DNA from 3 places in the Peribacillus sp. 05N428 genome. Region 3 is predicted to be linked to each of the others. Evidence: riboswitches for the same ligand, from Rfam matches in the RefSeq annotation. Region 3 holds a riboswitch; each other region holds the start of a gene.

Region 1 (4,805 bases), 100 kb from region 3:
TTACTATTCCTCCCTTAATCTAGTGGATATTATTTCTTGCTACTGCTTACACCTACTACTTAAACTTGCACTACTGCACTACTTAAAATAGTTGCAAGTGCCATGCCAATGCAAAAAGGCCAAGACGACAGCATTCAAAAAAAAAAAGTGCCGAAAGATCGGCCCATTTGGACGAATTAACGGCCCAAGTTGGACGAAATCCGGTTTGTATATTGCAGGAAAAATGGTTCACCCTATAAATAGGAGGTGCCTAAAACATGGACAAATTTGAAGAAGCCTATGAGTCATATAAACAGCAGGGAACACCGCAAGCAAACCAAAGTGATTCAGCAGCAGGAAAAGAAGAAATCATCGCCGTAAGGAAAAATGAAGAGGACAATATTATCGCCATCAAGACGGACTCCGGCCGCGAACTCGACTACCCCACAGCCCTTGCGGAAGCCAAAGCTGGCAACCTGGCCAACGTTGACGTCTTTCATAAATATGGACGTGACATATTACGGAGTGAGCCCGATGGGATTAAAGAAAATAACCTGGATCAACTGCCGGAGTTTTGAGTTTTTCGGGGAGACTGCCTGATATGGGCAGTTTTTTTCTATCTGGATGCGCAAAAAAAAGAACCAGCATGATTAGCCGGATCTTATTTTTCATAAGGATAGGATTCAGAGATTTCGAGCAGTCGGCCGCAGGACTCGACAACCTCGATGATTTCCATCCATGACATGTCCAGACCCAGTTCATTAGCATGGGAAATCTTATCCCGTAATTTTCGGATGGCATTCGCATCCTTCTTCCCTTTACTTTTCGAAGGGATTTGGAAGAAGTGCCTCAATTCTTTATCTTTATGTATAATATCGAATTTATCACTGATTTGCAGGCACTCTATTATATTGATATCCTCATTTTTATCGATTCTCCTTTTATATAATTCAGTTGCCTTTTCTAAACGGTCTTCGCTGATCATTGGATACCAGCTGCCATCGCCGAATCTATCCAGGATGATATCGCTCATCCTCATTTCCAATAAGGTAATATATCCGAATATCAGCATCCTGATCGGAGGCTTTTGGAGGTCGGCATGGGTAATCAACATTTTAATTGAATTATTCTCTAATACGAACACCCTTGTCTTATTCTTAAAAATATGGAGAAGCTGGATCAAAGGGGTTGAATTCGAAACCATTTCCCTTGGTGAGAAGTTTCTCATATATTCAGAAATACTTCCTTCACCTAGTTCTTGCCTTTCGATATATCCGATGATTTCCCCTTGATCTTGGACTGCCAATATATCAAAATTCTTTTTTTTCATTGCTTTCTGGATATCCAGCGCCAGATCGTTTTTATGGCAAAACTCAAGCTCCTGGGCAATGCTCTTAACCGTTATATTTTCTTCATAAAGAGTTTTAAGACTCAGATAGCTGCTATTGCTTTTTCTTTCGCTTCCATTTAACATCTTTCACCCTCCGATCAGGAACACTTTCTGCCCGTTTTCCGCTTTAATAAAAGAAATGCATGAGGCCCCCGCAAATAAAGTTCACTGTAGTGGATTCCATCCCATTTCAAATGCCATCAACTGCATTTCCTGCCGCCGTATCCACATTCCGCTTTTCTTCCCACCCCTTACAAACATCTACCCAATCCTTGGCACCTGAATATTCAAACAATTCAGCGAGTGTAAGTTCTATTGCAGAGTTTGAACTGCCGCAAGCCGGAAACAATGACTCGAAGCGTTTCATCGATACATCAAGAAAAACAGCTAAATCGTTTGCCAGGCCAAACGGGCAAACGCCTCCGATTGCATGGCCGGTCTGTGCAAGCACTTCATCAGGTGAAAGCATTCGTGCCTTGAAACCGAACGTCTGACGAAATTTCTTATTATCCACTTTCGCGTCCCCTGCGGCAACGACCAAAATCGCGTGTTCACCTTCCCCTTTAAAGGAAAGGGTCTTGGCAATCCGCGCTGGGATAACACCGATGGTTTCCGCTGCCTCAATCACCGTTGCACTAGATGTTTCGAACTCCTTTACGTCGCCTTCCCGATTCCATTGTTTAAAATGGCTTTTGACACTTTCGATCGACATATTAATATTCACTCCTTTTTATGTACATATTGAAATAATATCATCCTTCATTGCAATAATTCAAAATCCAATTGTGCTGCTTCATCTGATTGGAAACCTATAAATTAAAACCATTCTTTACAAATTGACGAAACAAGCTTACATGGGATACTATTAATCATCGGGTAAACGCCTGCACGTGGTTCGTAACCATCCCACGATAAAAAACTAGGGAGAGAGTAAAATGAATGTTCGTACACTCGTGATAAACGGGTTATTGGCTGCCTTGTATGTGGCGGTCTCATTGGTGTTTAAACCAATAGCTTTTGAGATGTTCCAATTCCGTGTACCGGAAATGTTGAATCATCTGATTGTATTCAATAAAAAATATATCTACGGTATCGTTGGAGGAGTCTTCATATCGAATCTGCTCTTTTCGCCGATGGTGCCATATGATTTGATTTTTGGGGTGGGGCAATCCCTGCTCGCCTTATTGCTTGTCATTTATGTTTCTCGTTTCATAAAAGGCATTAAAGGACGTATGATCGCTACGATTATCTTTTTCACGTTCACAATGTTTTTAATTGCAATTGAACTGAACCTTGCCTTTGGCTTGCCATTCTGGCTAAGCTGGATGACTACAGCTGTCGGTGAGTTCGTTGTCCTTTTGATTGGAGCGCCAATCATTTATGGAATGAACAAAAGAATTCAGTTTGAAAAGTGGCTTTAAAAGGAATCTTCGCGCCGTTAAGCCACTATAATGGAAAAGAGCTGTCTGCATGATGCGGCAGCTCTTTTTTTTCACCATTGAACTCGAAAATGATAAACTATTAGTAAGAATGGTGGTGGCCCTTTGAAAAAAGTCCTGACCATAATCGGTCTACTTGTAATCGCAATTTTTATATACTCTAATGCAGAACTGTTCACTTTGGTTTGGAAAAGTGATTTGGATTCTGTTATTGGCATATTGAAGGAAAATCTTTTGCTTACATTTATTGTGACATTCGTATTGATGTTTGTACAAAATTCTTTTACAATCATCCCCTTAATTTTGCTCCTGACCATCAATGTCACGATATTCGGATTCATATATGGCTATCTATGGAGTTGGTTTACAAGTGTTGTTGCCTCAGGATTCATTTTTTATGCAGCCAGAAACTGGTTTCAGGAGCTTCTTTTAAAGAAGATTGGTGAAAAATGGCAAGAATCTGTAGTGGAGCATGGCTTCATGTACGTGTTTACAGGCAGGATTTTCCCGCTTATCCCAACAAGCTTAATTAACTTGGCAGCTGGAGTCAGCACCATCACTTTCAAAGACTTTTTATTGGCGACGGCACTTGGCAACCTTATATACTTTTTCTTCCTATCACTGATTCCCTATGGACTGCTATCTGTTGAAATGAACCAATATACGCTAGCTGCGCTTGCACTCCTCTTCTTACTATTCTTCATGATCTATAAGCGTGCAAAAAAGAAGAAGAAACTAACCCTCTTCAGAAAAAACAGGTGACCACATTGGCCCCTGTTTTTTTATTTAGAGATTCTGCATATATTTTTTTCCGATAGTTTGTTAAAATGTGTATGTAATTTTACCTTTGAAATGTCTTAAAATCAGGGAGAATCTCCATGTCCAAACGCTCCATCTTAGCAATATATATCCTATCCGGGATTCTTACATTAGTCGTATTCGACTATTTTTTAACTACAAATATCCATAATAAAGAAGTCTTCATTCAACTCCAAAGGGCGGAAGGCATTGTTTTCCTTTTATCAATAGGCTTAATTCTATATCTTTATTTAGCTAAAAAAGAAGAATTCAAACGATTAAAAGAAGCGGAACAACGTCGGCGCACACTCATCAATTCAATGGTGGATTTCGTTAATTTCAAGGATGGGGATGGCCGATGGCTTGAATCCAATACCTTCGGGCTGCAATTATTTCAATTGGAGCATGTAGATTATAAGGGAAAAAGAGATAGCGAGCTCGCGGAATACTCCGAATTTTATAAAGAATCTTTGATCTACTGTGAAGTTTCCGATGAAGAAACGTGGGTAAAGGGGGAAATTACTAGGTGCGAGGAAATCATCCCTCTTCCCGATGGCAATCACAAGACCTTTGATACGATTAAAGTTCCCCTGTTCAATGAAGATGGTTCTCGTAAAGGCTTAGTCGTCATTGGCAGGGATATATCTGAAAGAGTTGTCGCGGAGAATCAATTATTCGATAGCGAACAACGCTATAAATCATTGTTTGAACACAACCCTTATCCGATGCTGATGCTTGATTTAAATGGAATGATCACGACCGTGAATCCAAGGTTTGAAACGGTAACAGGCTTTCAACAGGAAGAAATACATGGCGCCTCATTCATTAATTTGAATTTTTCAGCAGAAGACGCGGAATTGATCCGTACATCATGCCAATATGTCATGGAAAACCAAAAGGGGATCAAAAAAGGGAAAGATATAGAATTCCTGACGAAGTACGGGAAGTCCATCTTACTTTCTTGTACGTTTGTCCCGATGATGGTTGGCGAGGATTTAGTCGGAATCATTACTTATGCTAAAGAAGTCACTCAAATTCGAGAAACCGAAGCACGCTTAAGAAGAACCGAAAAATTATCGATAGTCGGCGAACTTGCCGCAAGTGTAGCCCACGAGGTACGAAATCCGCTGACTTCTTTAAAAGGTTTCGTCCAGCTGCTTAAAAAGAGCGACCATCCCTATGAACATTACTACACGATC
Region 2 (4,805 bases), on a different contig from region 3:
TTTCAGTTAAAATATTCCTTTGATTATATTCATTATACACTAAATATTCTGAAAACAAAGGAAAATATTCACTTCCAGCCGCTTTTGATAGATTTGCTTTTTTAATGGTTCATTATTTTGTATAGTTATATATTCCCCGAATATACGAAAATGAAACAACACTTATAATAGGAGAAAAAAAGCAAGTTCCCGCATTCAAGCAGCGGGAACTTGCTAGTGTCATAATTGGAATTTCTTAACCTGTGCAGTCAGCAATTCTGCCGAAGATGCAAGTTCACTGGCATGATTCGTGATTTCATCCATCGAAGAACTGGATTGCTGAGCGGAGGCGGAGACTTGTTCGATTCCTGCCGCGGACTCTTCAGAAAAGGCAGCGATATCTTCGATAGCCTGATTGATTTTTTTGCTATTTGTGGAGATATAGTTCAATTCTTCGGTAATATGCTGTATTTTCATTTCCATATTCCCGACAGAGTGATTGATTGTTTCAAAGGTTCGGCCTGTGAGTGTGATCTGTTTCGTGCCTTCATCCACTTGAGTATAACCATCTTCCAGGGAGTGGACGACTGTTTTTGAACCCGTTTGAATGGCGGAGACAATATTGGTGATATCCCCAACGGAGTGTGTGACCTCTTCAGCGAGTTTCCGCACTTCATCGGCGACGACGGCAAAGCCCTTGCCATGTTCACCAGCACGAGCGGCCTCTATGGCTGCATTCAGCGCCAATAGATTGGTTTGATTGGATATATCTTTGATGACCTGCACAAGCTGCGAGATTTGCTGTGATTGAGAATCGAGCCCTTTCACTTGCTCTACGGCATTTTTGACAATCCCATCAATACTTTGCATCTGTTGGACTGAACTGCGCATTAAAGCGGTGCCGTCCTTGGTCAAGGAAAGGATTTCGGTTGAACTTCTAGCCACATCCGCTCCTTCCAGGTGGGCCAACTCGATCCTGCCGGTGAAATCATCCATCATGCGAACCATTTCGGCTGCCCGGCTGGCTTGTGACTCCGAACCTTCCGAAAGTTCATACATCGTAGACGCTATTTGCTTGCTGCCCTGCTGCACTTCATTTGCTGATTGAGTCAGATCCTCGCTTTGGTTGGTAACGGATTGCGAAATAACGAGCATTTTTTCGATCGTATCACGAAGGTTTTTCTGCATTAGGTTGGCGGAGACCGTTAATTCGCCCAGTTCATCATATGACTTTTGCTCCAGGGGCTCATGATTCAGCTCTCCGTCAGCCACCATTTTCATCCTGTCCCTAATTTTAAGGAGGGGGGTGGTAATGAGGTTGGCAGTAACAAGCGCCAGCACAAGGCCGATAAGGACTGCTGCAATGGATAAGATGATACTTGTCGTCTTGACCGATTTCCCGCTTTCGATGACGGTTTTACCTGAAGCGACAATCAATTCCTCGCGTTTAGAAGCAAGCTCCTTGAAACCCTCCATTACTTCATTGCTGATTGGCGCCACTTCATTTTTGAGTATCTCTTTAGCGCGTTCTTCATTTCCTTTTTCATACTGGATAAATACCCGTTCTACAATCATCGTCCTCCAATCCACGCTCTTCTCGATCAATTCCTTTGTTTTATCAGAATCGCTTAAGGCTAGGAGTTCCTCCTGGATGACCTGGCTTTCTTCGGTATATTGTAAGAACCTTTCTTTATAACTCTCGTCGCCATATAGAATATAGGCCCGGACGAATGCGGTTCTTTGTGCTAGATTATATAGGAGCTTTTCGTCTTGGATAAGAAGCGGAAGTTCCCTTTCGATGATATCCTGTGAGTATACCAGTGACTTGTTGCTGCTATAAATGTTGAATGCTCCTAAGATGACACATAAAGATATGATGAGTGAAAATGCCACCAATACCTTTGCTTTAATGCTTTTCAAATTATTGGACCCCTTTATCGATATTTTATTCACTCTTTTTATCGGATTTTTAATGTGATTTTTAAGTAATGAAAAGTTAACCAAATTTTCCACCAGGTCTAATGTTCACTTTATATAAACATCTTGATTTCTTATCATTTTCAAGTTACTATTGACTTGGAAAAATATAATATTCCGCGTTATGGCGGAAGAGGTTCTAGCTACCCTCTCAAAAAAACTAAGGAGAAACAGTGCTCTATTCTTAGGGTGCTGTTTTTTTCCGTAAAAAGGAGTTTTATAGAATGAAGAAGAAAGAAAAGGCAGTGGTTGTGTTTAGCGGAGGGCAGGACAGTACGACGTGCCTGTTTTGGGCATTGGAGAGATTTGAGGAAGTGGAAGCGGTGACGTTCGATTATAATCAGCGGCATAGCTTGGAAATCGAATGTGCTCAAAAAATTGCCAAGGAATTGGGCGTGAACCATCATATCCTTGACATGTCGCTGCTGAACCAACTGGCACCGAATGCATTGACAAGAAGTGATATCGCAGTGGCGGACGGAGAAGAAGGGGAGCTGCCGTCGACGTTCGTACCAGGGAGGAATTTGCTGTTCCTTTCGTTTGCCGGAGTGCTTGCGAGTCAGATTGGCGCTAAACATATTGTCACAGGTGTTTGTGAAACGGATTTCAGCGGATATCCTGACTGCCGCGATGTATTCATTAAATCGTTGAATGTGACCTTGAACTTGTCGATGGACCAGTCATTCGTGATTGATACGCCGCTAATGTGGCTTAATAAAGAGGAAACATGGGAGCTTGCTGACCAGCTTGGCGCATTCGACTTTGTCCGCGAAAAGACCCTGACTTGCTATAACGGAATCATCTCCGATGGCTGTGGAGATTGTCCGGCATGTAATCTGCGGAAAAAAGGACTCGATGACTATGTAAGCAGACGGAAGGTGCTTTCATGATGTACGGTTTTAAGATAGTGGATAAACTCCAGAAAATAGATGAAGATATCCAGCGCAGCCAATTGAAGTATACAAACAAGAGGGTTCTCGTGAGTAAGGAATTCACCTTTGACGCGGCGCACCATCTGCATGACTATGAAGGGAAATGCAAGAACCTGCATGGCCACACGTATAAAGTCATTTTCGGATTGAGCGGGTATACGGATTCACGCGGGTTGATGATAGATTTTGGTGACATCAAGGATATATGGAAAAATGAAATCGAAATCCACCTGGATCATCGTTATTTGAATGAAACCCTGCCGCTCATGAATACAACAGCTGAAAATATGGTTGTCTGGATCTATGAAAAAATGGCCGAAGCCCTTTCATTAAAAGAATATGAGGGTGCTAGAGTCGAATTTGTTCGACTGTACGAAACGCCGACAAGCTATGCCGAAGCCAGACGGGAGTGGATGGAAAGTGAGTAAACTCCCGGTTATGGAAATCTTCGGGCCGACCATCCAAGGAGAGGGAATGGTCATTGGTCAAAAAACCATGTTCGTTCGGACGGCCGGCTGCGATTATTCATGTTCCTGGTGTGATTCCGCATTTACTTGGGATGGCACAGGTAAGGAAGATACCGTTCAGATGACTGCCGATGAAATATGGGATGAGCTGAAGCGAATTGGGGGTTCCGGTTTTTCCTTCGTGACGATATCTGGGGGAAACCCGGCCCTACTGAAAAACCTAAACGGCTTGATAGCGATCTTACATGAAAATAAAATGAAAATTGGTGTCGAAACACAAGGGAGCCGATGGCAGGATTGGTTTCTCGATATTGATGAACTGACTATCTCACCTAAGCCGCCGAGCTCTGGAATGAACACGGACTTTACGGTGCTTGACCAAATCATCTCGAATCTTGCCAATCGAAATCCAGAAAACCATGTTTCATTGAAGATCGTCGTCTTTAACGAGGAAGATTATCAATATGCCAAACATGTACATGGGCGGTACCCGGATATTCCTTTTTATCTGCAGGTCGGCAATGACGACAGCAGGACGGCGGATGATCGTCAATTGATCAGCGGCCTATTGAAGAAGTACGAAGAGTTAATTGATAAAGTGATAGCGGATGATGAATTGAATGATGTGAAAGTCCTGCCCCAGCTGCATACCTATATATGGGGTAACAAGCGGGGCGTGTAAAGTAAAGGCAGTGTGATGTTTAATCACACTGCCTTTTAAGCTTATTACAACCTTTGCATGTGTGTAGCTTTGAAGGATGATGTGTATTTTAGGCCATATCCAAATAAGCGATCCATTCCTATATGTGCGGTCCAAATTAAACCAATCATCATCCATGCATCCGACTTTAGGAATATGGCTAACAAAATCATGAAGATGGAAACGATATAAGTATGGAATGCGTTATAAACCTTTGCTCCAATCCGATCATCGATCAGATAGGCCAGCATGGAAACATCAGGGGACAAAATCAACAAAAGGAAAATCCACCAGCTGAATTCATATAACGAATAGATATAAATCACCGCTAAAAGGACCATAAGTCCTTCAATATGAAGGAATTTCTTCACCATTTCATAACCTCCAAAGTTTAATTGACCATTGGTCAATAGTGTCCGAAAAAATTATATGATGTTCTTGGTGATATTTTTTACATGAAAATAGGCTAAACCTTTTACATCTTGATAAGATAGCTCAGAATTAATATAAAAAGTTATGAATCCGTGAAGAGAAAGAAAAATCGACCAAATGGATGCAGGATTCAGTTTGTTGTCCGTTAGATCCGTCAAGGACTGGATTAGCTTTTCGTATGTTTTATTAGAATCGAATTGAAGTAACTGCTGAATTTCTTTTTCCTTCGATAAAAACATGATGGAATAATGATTCTGTTGGGTTAAACCAAACTCCAAGAAGCACAATAAAATCTTTTCCATTTTTACAGAAGGGTCA
Region 3 (4,805 bases):
CTTGTGTTAACGGTGTGCCATGTAATGCCCAATATATTAACTGGTTTGGCTTTGTAACCATCCCATTTTTAGCCTTAACGGCCTTTACTTTGATTATTGTTTGTATGGTTCTCGTGAAAAAGCAAAATATTAAAAAAAATCTTTAATATTGCCGGTGGAAATGTCAGTAATGAAGCAGGGGATGAATTGAGTTAATTTCAAAGATAATTTCCTTTATTTTGTTTAAACGTACTTGAAGCTGCTTAGCCCATTTTCTAAATGTACAGAGTTTGGCTTTGTCCTAATGGCTTTAGCTAGAAAACTATGTTTTACTTTTAGATCAAAGGTTCCTCCTGAATAAACATATTAGTTGTATATAAAAATCCATTTTTGTAATCAAATGATTCAAAAATGGATTCTTTTTTTTGATTTAGTATACACTTTTAAATAATAGTTTGATTATCTAATGCCCTTCTTCGAGAACCCGTTAGTTTAAGTACAGCGGTATAACTAATGTGAAACGTTAATAGAACGGACACATCTACTAAGAAAAACGGTCAGCCCCTTTTGATATAATAAGTGATATAAGAATTAATTTATAAATGTAGCGGAGATGATGAATTGACTTTGCCGGTTTTGATTTTGACAATTATCTTAAGTTTGTTAAAAATATTGGTTTCCTGTCTTCCAACCGATGCAGTTAATTGGATTATCAGCAAATTTAAAATACACGCAGAAATTAGTGGCGGGAATGCGATCGTAACCTTTGACGGAAAACGTTTAGAAGGTGAAGAAAAAATTCAAGTTATTAATTATTTTAATAAAGCTAGGTTTTTGAAGAAAAATCATATATTCCCAGGGAACGAGCAATTGTTTTTACATCCAGAGAACAGCGGGACTCCATTGGTCATTGATACTAAAAGAGGCAAAAAGGATGTTAGGTTATTTGTATATATTTACAGCGACCGTGTGGATGTAGTTAAACAGTACAGGAAGAAGCTCATTTCTTATAGTCTGTTTTCCGATAGCCTCCAAGAACGTTCCATGCCATTAATAAGAAATTTAGTTTAATAGAACATTAAAAAGACGGTCCTTAAAAGACCGTCTTTGAGTTTGCAAACAAAAGGGTTCTAACTAAAATTTAAAACAAAGTTGATTGGAACGGAAGATGCGAGACTCCTGCGGGAAAAGCGAGTCCAAGGGAGACCCCGCAGGCGCAAAGGCACCGAGGAGGCTCCTGACCGCCCGCGGAAAGCGAGTGCCTGGAGTGGAAATTAACGGTTAAATTGTCTACAGCTGAGACGCGCCTTTAAAAGACCGTCTTTTTAAAAGACTTTTATTATATAATCCCATTTCAATTGGGAATTTTTTCATAATAAAAAATTCTAGTACACAAACTGACATCTTAATTTTAGTGTCTTTTGAATAATAATAATTAAAAGTGTTTTTAAGCAGGAGGGAATTGCTGCAAGAGGGTCGTTAATCGTGCATATGAAAAGTATTTTGAATAGTATTTAAGGTAAAAAAAAGCAGGTATCTATTGCGATGCCTGCTTTTTTATGCTTTCCATTGTTTTTCAACTTGATGAAGGGCTTGTTGTAAAATTACTTCATGATCAGTACCCGGTTTAGTTAGGACGTTAGTTTGATAAGATTTTCCTTGGAAATCAACTGTTACTGTAACTTTTACCATTATGCATCTTTCCTTTCCTGATTCAGAATTAAATGAGGTGGTTGTACCTATTTCTTTTATACCCGTGGCAGAAGGATAATCAAACATTTCAAAAGCAGTAAAATCGAGAAAGTTAATATTCAAAATTATCTGATATTTTTCAGGAGGTGTCAACACTTTTTTTTTTGACCTACTCTATTTTCCGGTTAAATAAAAAACGACCTGGCTTAAATACATGACAGCCAGGTCGTTTTTATTATACGAACTATATTTATATTTTAGTTAAAATAATACCGATTAATGCCGCTAGAACACCGGCAATTTGATAGGTTTTTAGTTTTTCCTTGAATATATAACATCCAGCGAATACGACAACCAAACAGTTCAGGCTGACGACAGGGAAAATGATGCTTGCGATGCCGGTGTTCAACGCAAAGAAATAACATCCATAGCCTATCATGCTTAAAAAGCCTACTAAGGAACCGATTTTGACTTCCTTTAGCTTGATTTTTTCTTTTTTAAAGGCTAGAGCCGAAAGAAGATAAAGCATTCCGCCTCCATACATTGATACAAGGATATCAAGGGAGTTTAAATGAAGACGTGTTGATGTCGTCATAAGAATGCCGAGCACACCAAAAGATAAGATGGAGAGTAATGTGTGCATCATCCATGGGACATATTGATGATTACCTTTTGCATTAGGTGTATATTGGATGACTAATGTAGCGATAAACATGCAGGCGATTCCACTCCACTGCAAGGAAGAAATATGTTCGTGAAAAATTAAAGCTGCACAGAGAATGGGGAATATGGCATTCGCTGCGATTAATGGAGATGTCAAGCTTGCCGGACCCTTTTCAAAGGCGCTTGCCATCTGGATGTTACCATTGGCGTTCAGTACACCAATTGCTGCACCAAGCATGATGGACAGCCATTTCATCTGCAAACCATCCATTAATACTCCATAAACAATGGACAAAATAAATGCTGAAAAATAAAAGAAAAATTGGATATGTATCTTGGAATACCCTTTTCCGCTGCTCCATTTAAAAATGCTGTTATTGATTCCGAAGCATAAACTCGTGATGAGTGCTGCAAAAATCCACATTGACTTAATCTCTTCCTTCGTGTAGGATAAACTTCTTCTACATTTTAAGCTGAATGCCATCAAGAATCAAACCAAATTTAAAATGTATGATTGACAGATTAGATTATTTTTTCTATATTTACTATGACAATTTTAAAATATTTCCCGATATACGGGAGAGGTTCATAGCATCACCCTCTTAAAAAAACTATGGCTTTGATATTTTTCGCGAATCAACCATATCTTTGAGGAGATATGGTTTTTGTTATATAGAGGCCCATTTTATGAATCTCCCTGAAATGTGGGATTAGGAGGACTTTTCATGTCTGGAAGAAAAGAAGAAGAATTAAAAAAAGATATCACACTGCTTGGGAATCAAGGAACAAAATATACATTCGACTATGCTCCTGAAATCCTTGAATCATTCGATAACAAGCATCCGAACCGGGATTATTTCGTCAAATTCAATTGCCCGGAATTCACTAGTTTATGTCCGATCACGGGCCAGCCGGACTTTGCTACCATTTACATCAGCTATATTCCCAGTGTGAAAATGGTGGAAAGCAAGTCTTTGAAACTTTATTTATTCAGCTTCCGCAATCATGGTGATTTCCATGAAGACTGCATGAACATCATCATGAATGATTTAATCGAATTGATGGACCCTAAATATATTGAAGTATGGGGCAAGTTTACACCAAGGGGCGGAATTTCCATCGACCCTTACACGAATTATGGGAAACCAGGTACGAAGTATGAGGAAATGGCGAATTACCGCTTGATGAATCATGACTTATACCCGGAAACCGTGGATAATCGCTAAAGAATGGAGAGACAATGGGCATATGCCCGTTGTCTTTTTTTTAGTTATAGCTAATTTCGATCAGTGGTTCTGTCATTCTGTCCTTTTTAAAAGTACAAATGTCCTCCTATAATGGAATTTCCACTTGATTGTTTCGAGAAAAAGCGTAATAATAGGGAGAGTTAATTTTGACAGAATATTTACGAAAATAGGGGATGTCGAGATGAAAGTTGCAAAGTTTGGTGGAAGTTCACTTGCGTCAGGTGAACAGTTGAGGAAGGTATTCGAAATTGTTGTTTCTGATCCAGAGAGGAAGATTGTGGTCGTTTCCGCTCCAGGAAAACGCAATTCCGATGATATAAAGGTAACGGATTTATTGATTGAAGCTGCGGAACAGCAGCTGCGCGGGGATAACGGAGAGCATTTGATAGAAGATGTTGTATCCCGCTATGCGAGCATTGCTGCAGAGTTGGATATATCCGAGAGTGTCATCACAGGGATTCATGAAAATTTAATGGCACTGCTGCATGCAGATCAATCTAACCCGAAGCGCTATCTGGATGCCTTGAAGGCCGGTGGCGAGGATAATAATGCGAAGCTGGTCGCAGGTTATTTCCAAAGCCTTGGAGTGGAGGCGCAGTATATCAATCCGAAGAAGGCAGGCTTGATCGTAACGGATGAAGGTGGATTTACCAGGGTGCTGCCAGAGTCTTATGATCGGTTATATGCTCTGCGTGATGAGCCAGGAATCGTTGTATTTCCAGGATTCTTCGGATATACGTTAGATGGTGATGTGTTAACCTTCTCAAGAAGCGGTTCCGATATTACGGGTTCGATTCTTGCTAATGGGGTCAAGGCTGATTTGTATGAGAACTTTACGGACGTGGATGCCGTTTATGCGGTGAATCCAAATGTGGTTTCCAATCCGAAGGGAATCCGGGAACTAACCTATCGTGAGATGCGTGAGCTTTCTTATGCAGGTTTCTCGGTATTTCATGATGAGGCGCTGATTCCTGCATTCCGTGCGGGAATACCTGTCCATATCCAGAATACGAACAATCCGGCGGCACAAGGGACCCGCATTGTGAATACACGGGATAATACGAACGGGCCGGTTATTGGGATTGCGAGTGATAAAGGATTTTGCAGTATTTACATTAGCAAATATTTGATGAACCGGGAAGTTGGTTTTGGCCGGAAACTGCTGCACATCCTCGAGGATTATGGAGTTTCATATGAGCATATTCCATCAGGCATCGATGATGT

What was found. Region 3 has a riboswitch for preQ1 ahead of queF (preQ(1) synthase). Riboswitches for the same ligand answer to the same signal wherever they lie in the genome.
Region 1: it holds a riboswitch for preQ1, as region 3 does, so the genes downstream of both, AC1DIV_RS11920 (QueT transporter family protein) here and queF (preQ(1) synthase) in region 3, are expected to answer to the same signal.
Region 2: it holds a riboswitch for preQ1, as region 3 does, so the genes downstream of both, queC (7-cyano-7-deazaguanine synthase QueC) here and queF (preQ(1) synthase) in region 3, are expected to answer to the same signal.

Annotation. Positions count from the first base shown of each region.
Region 1 covers NZ_JBFTMS010000010.1:50,987-55,791, reverse strand. Annotated here, with positions in the region: gene AC1DIV_RS11935 (DUF3892 domain-containing protein) at 258-557, shown strand; gene AC1DIV_RS11930 (CBS domain-containing protein) at 641-1,453, opposite strand; gene AC1DIV_RS11925 (YbaK/EbsC family protein) at 1,560-2,081, opposite strand; PreQ1 riboswitch class I at 2,254-2,298, shown strand; gene AC1DIV_RS11920 (QueT transporter family protein) at 2,305-2,790, shown strand; gene AC1DIV_RS11915 (TVP38/TMEM64 family protein) at 2,914-3,570, shown strand; gene AC1DIV_RS11910 (PAS domain-containing sensor histidine kinase) at 3,687-4,805, shown strand, end outside.
Region 2 covers NZ_JBFTMS010000003.1:24,946-29,750, forward strand. Annotated here, with positions in the region: gene AC1DIV_RS03405 (methyl-accepting chemotaxis protein) at 220-1,899, opposite strand; PreQ1 riboswitch class I at 2,084-2,126, shown strand; gene queC (7-cyano-7-deazaguanine synthase QueC) at 2,181-2,846, shown strand; gene queD (6-carboxytetrahydropterin synthase QueD) at 2,846-3,316, shown strand; gene queE (7-carboxy-7-deazaguanine synthase QueE) at 3,309-4,037, shown strand; gene AC1DIV_RS03425 (DUF4260 domain-containing protein) at 4,082-4,429, opposite strand; gene AC1DIV_RS03430 (TetR/AcrR family transcriptional regulator) at 4,481-4,805, opposite strand, start outside.
Region 3 covers NZ_JBFTMS010000010.1:155,969-160,773, forward strand. Annotated here, with positions in the region: gene AC1DIV_RS12415 (disulfide oxidoreductase) at 1-146, shown strand, start outside; gene AC1DIV_RS12420 (YfmQ family protein) at 601-1,050, shown strand; gene AC1DIV_RS12425 (BA3454 family stress response protein) at 1,537-1,827, opposite strand; gene AC1DIV_RS12430 (EamA family transporter) at 1,922-2,758, opposite strand; PreQ1 riboswitch class I at 2,910-2,955, shown strand; gene queF (preQ(1) synthase) at 3,060-3,560, shown strand; gene AC1DIV_RS12440 (aspartate kinase) at 3,763-4,805, shown strand, end outside.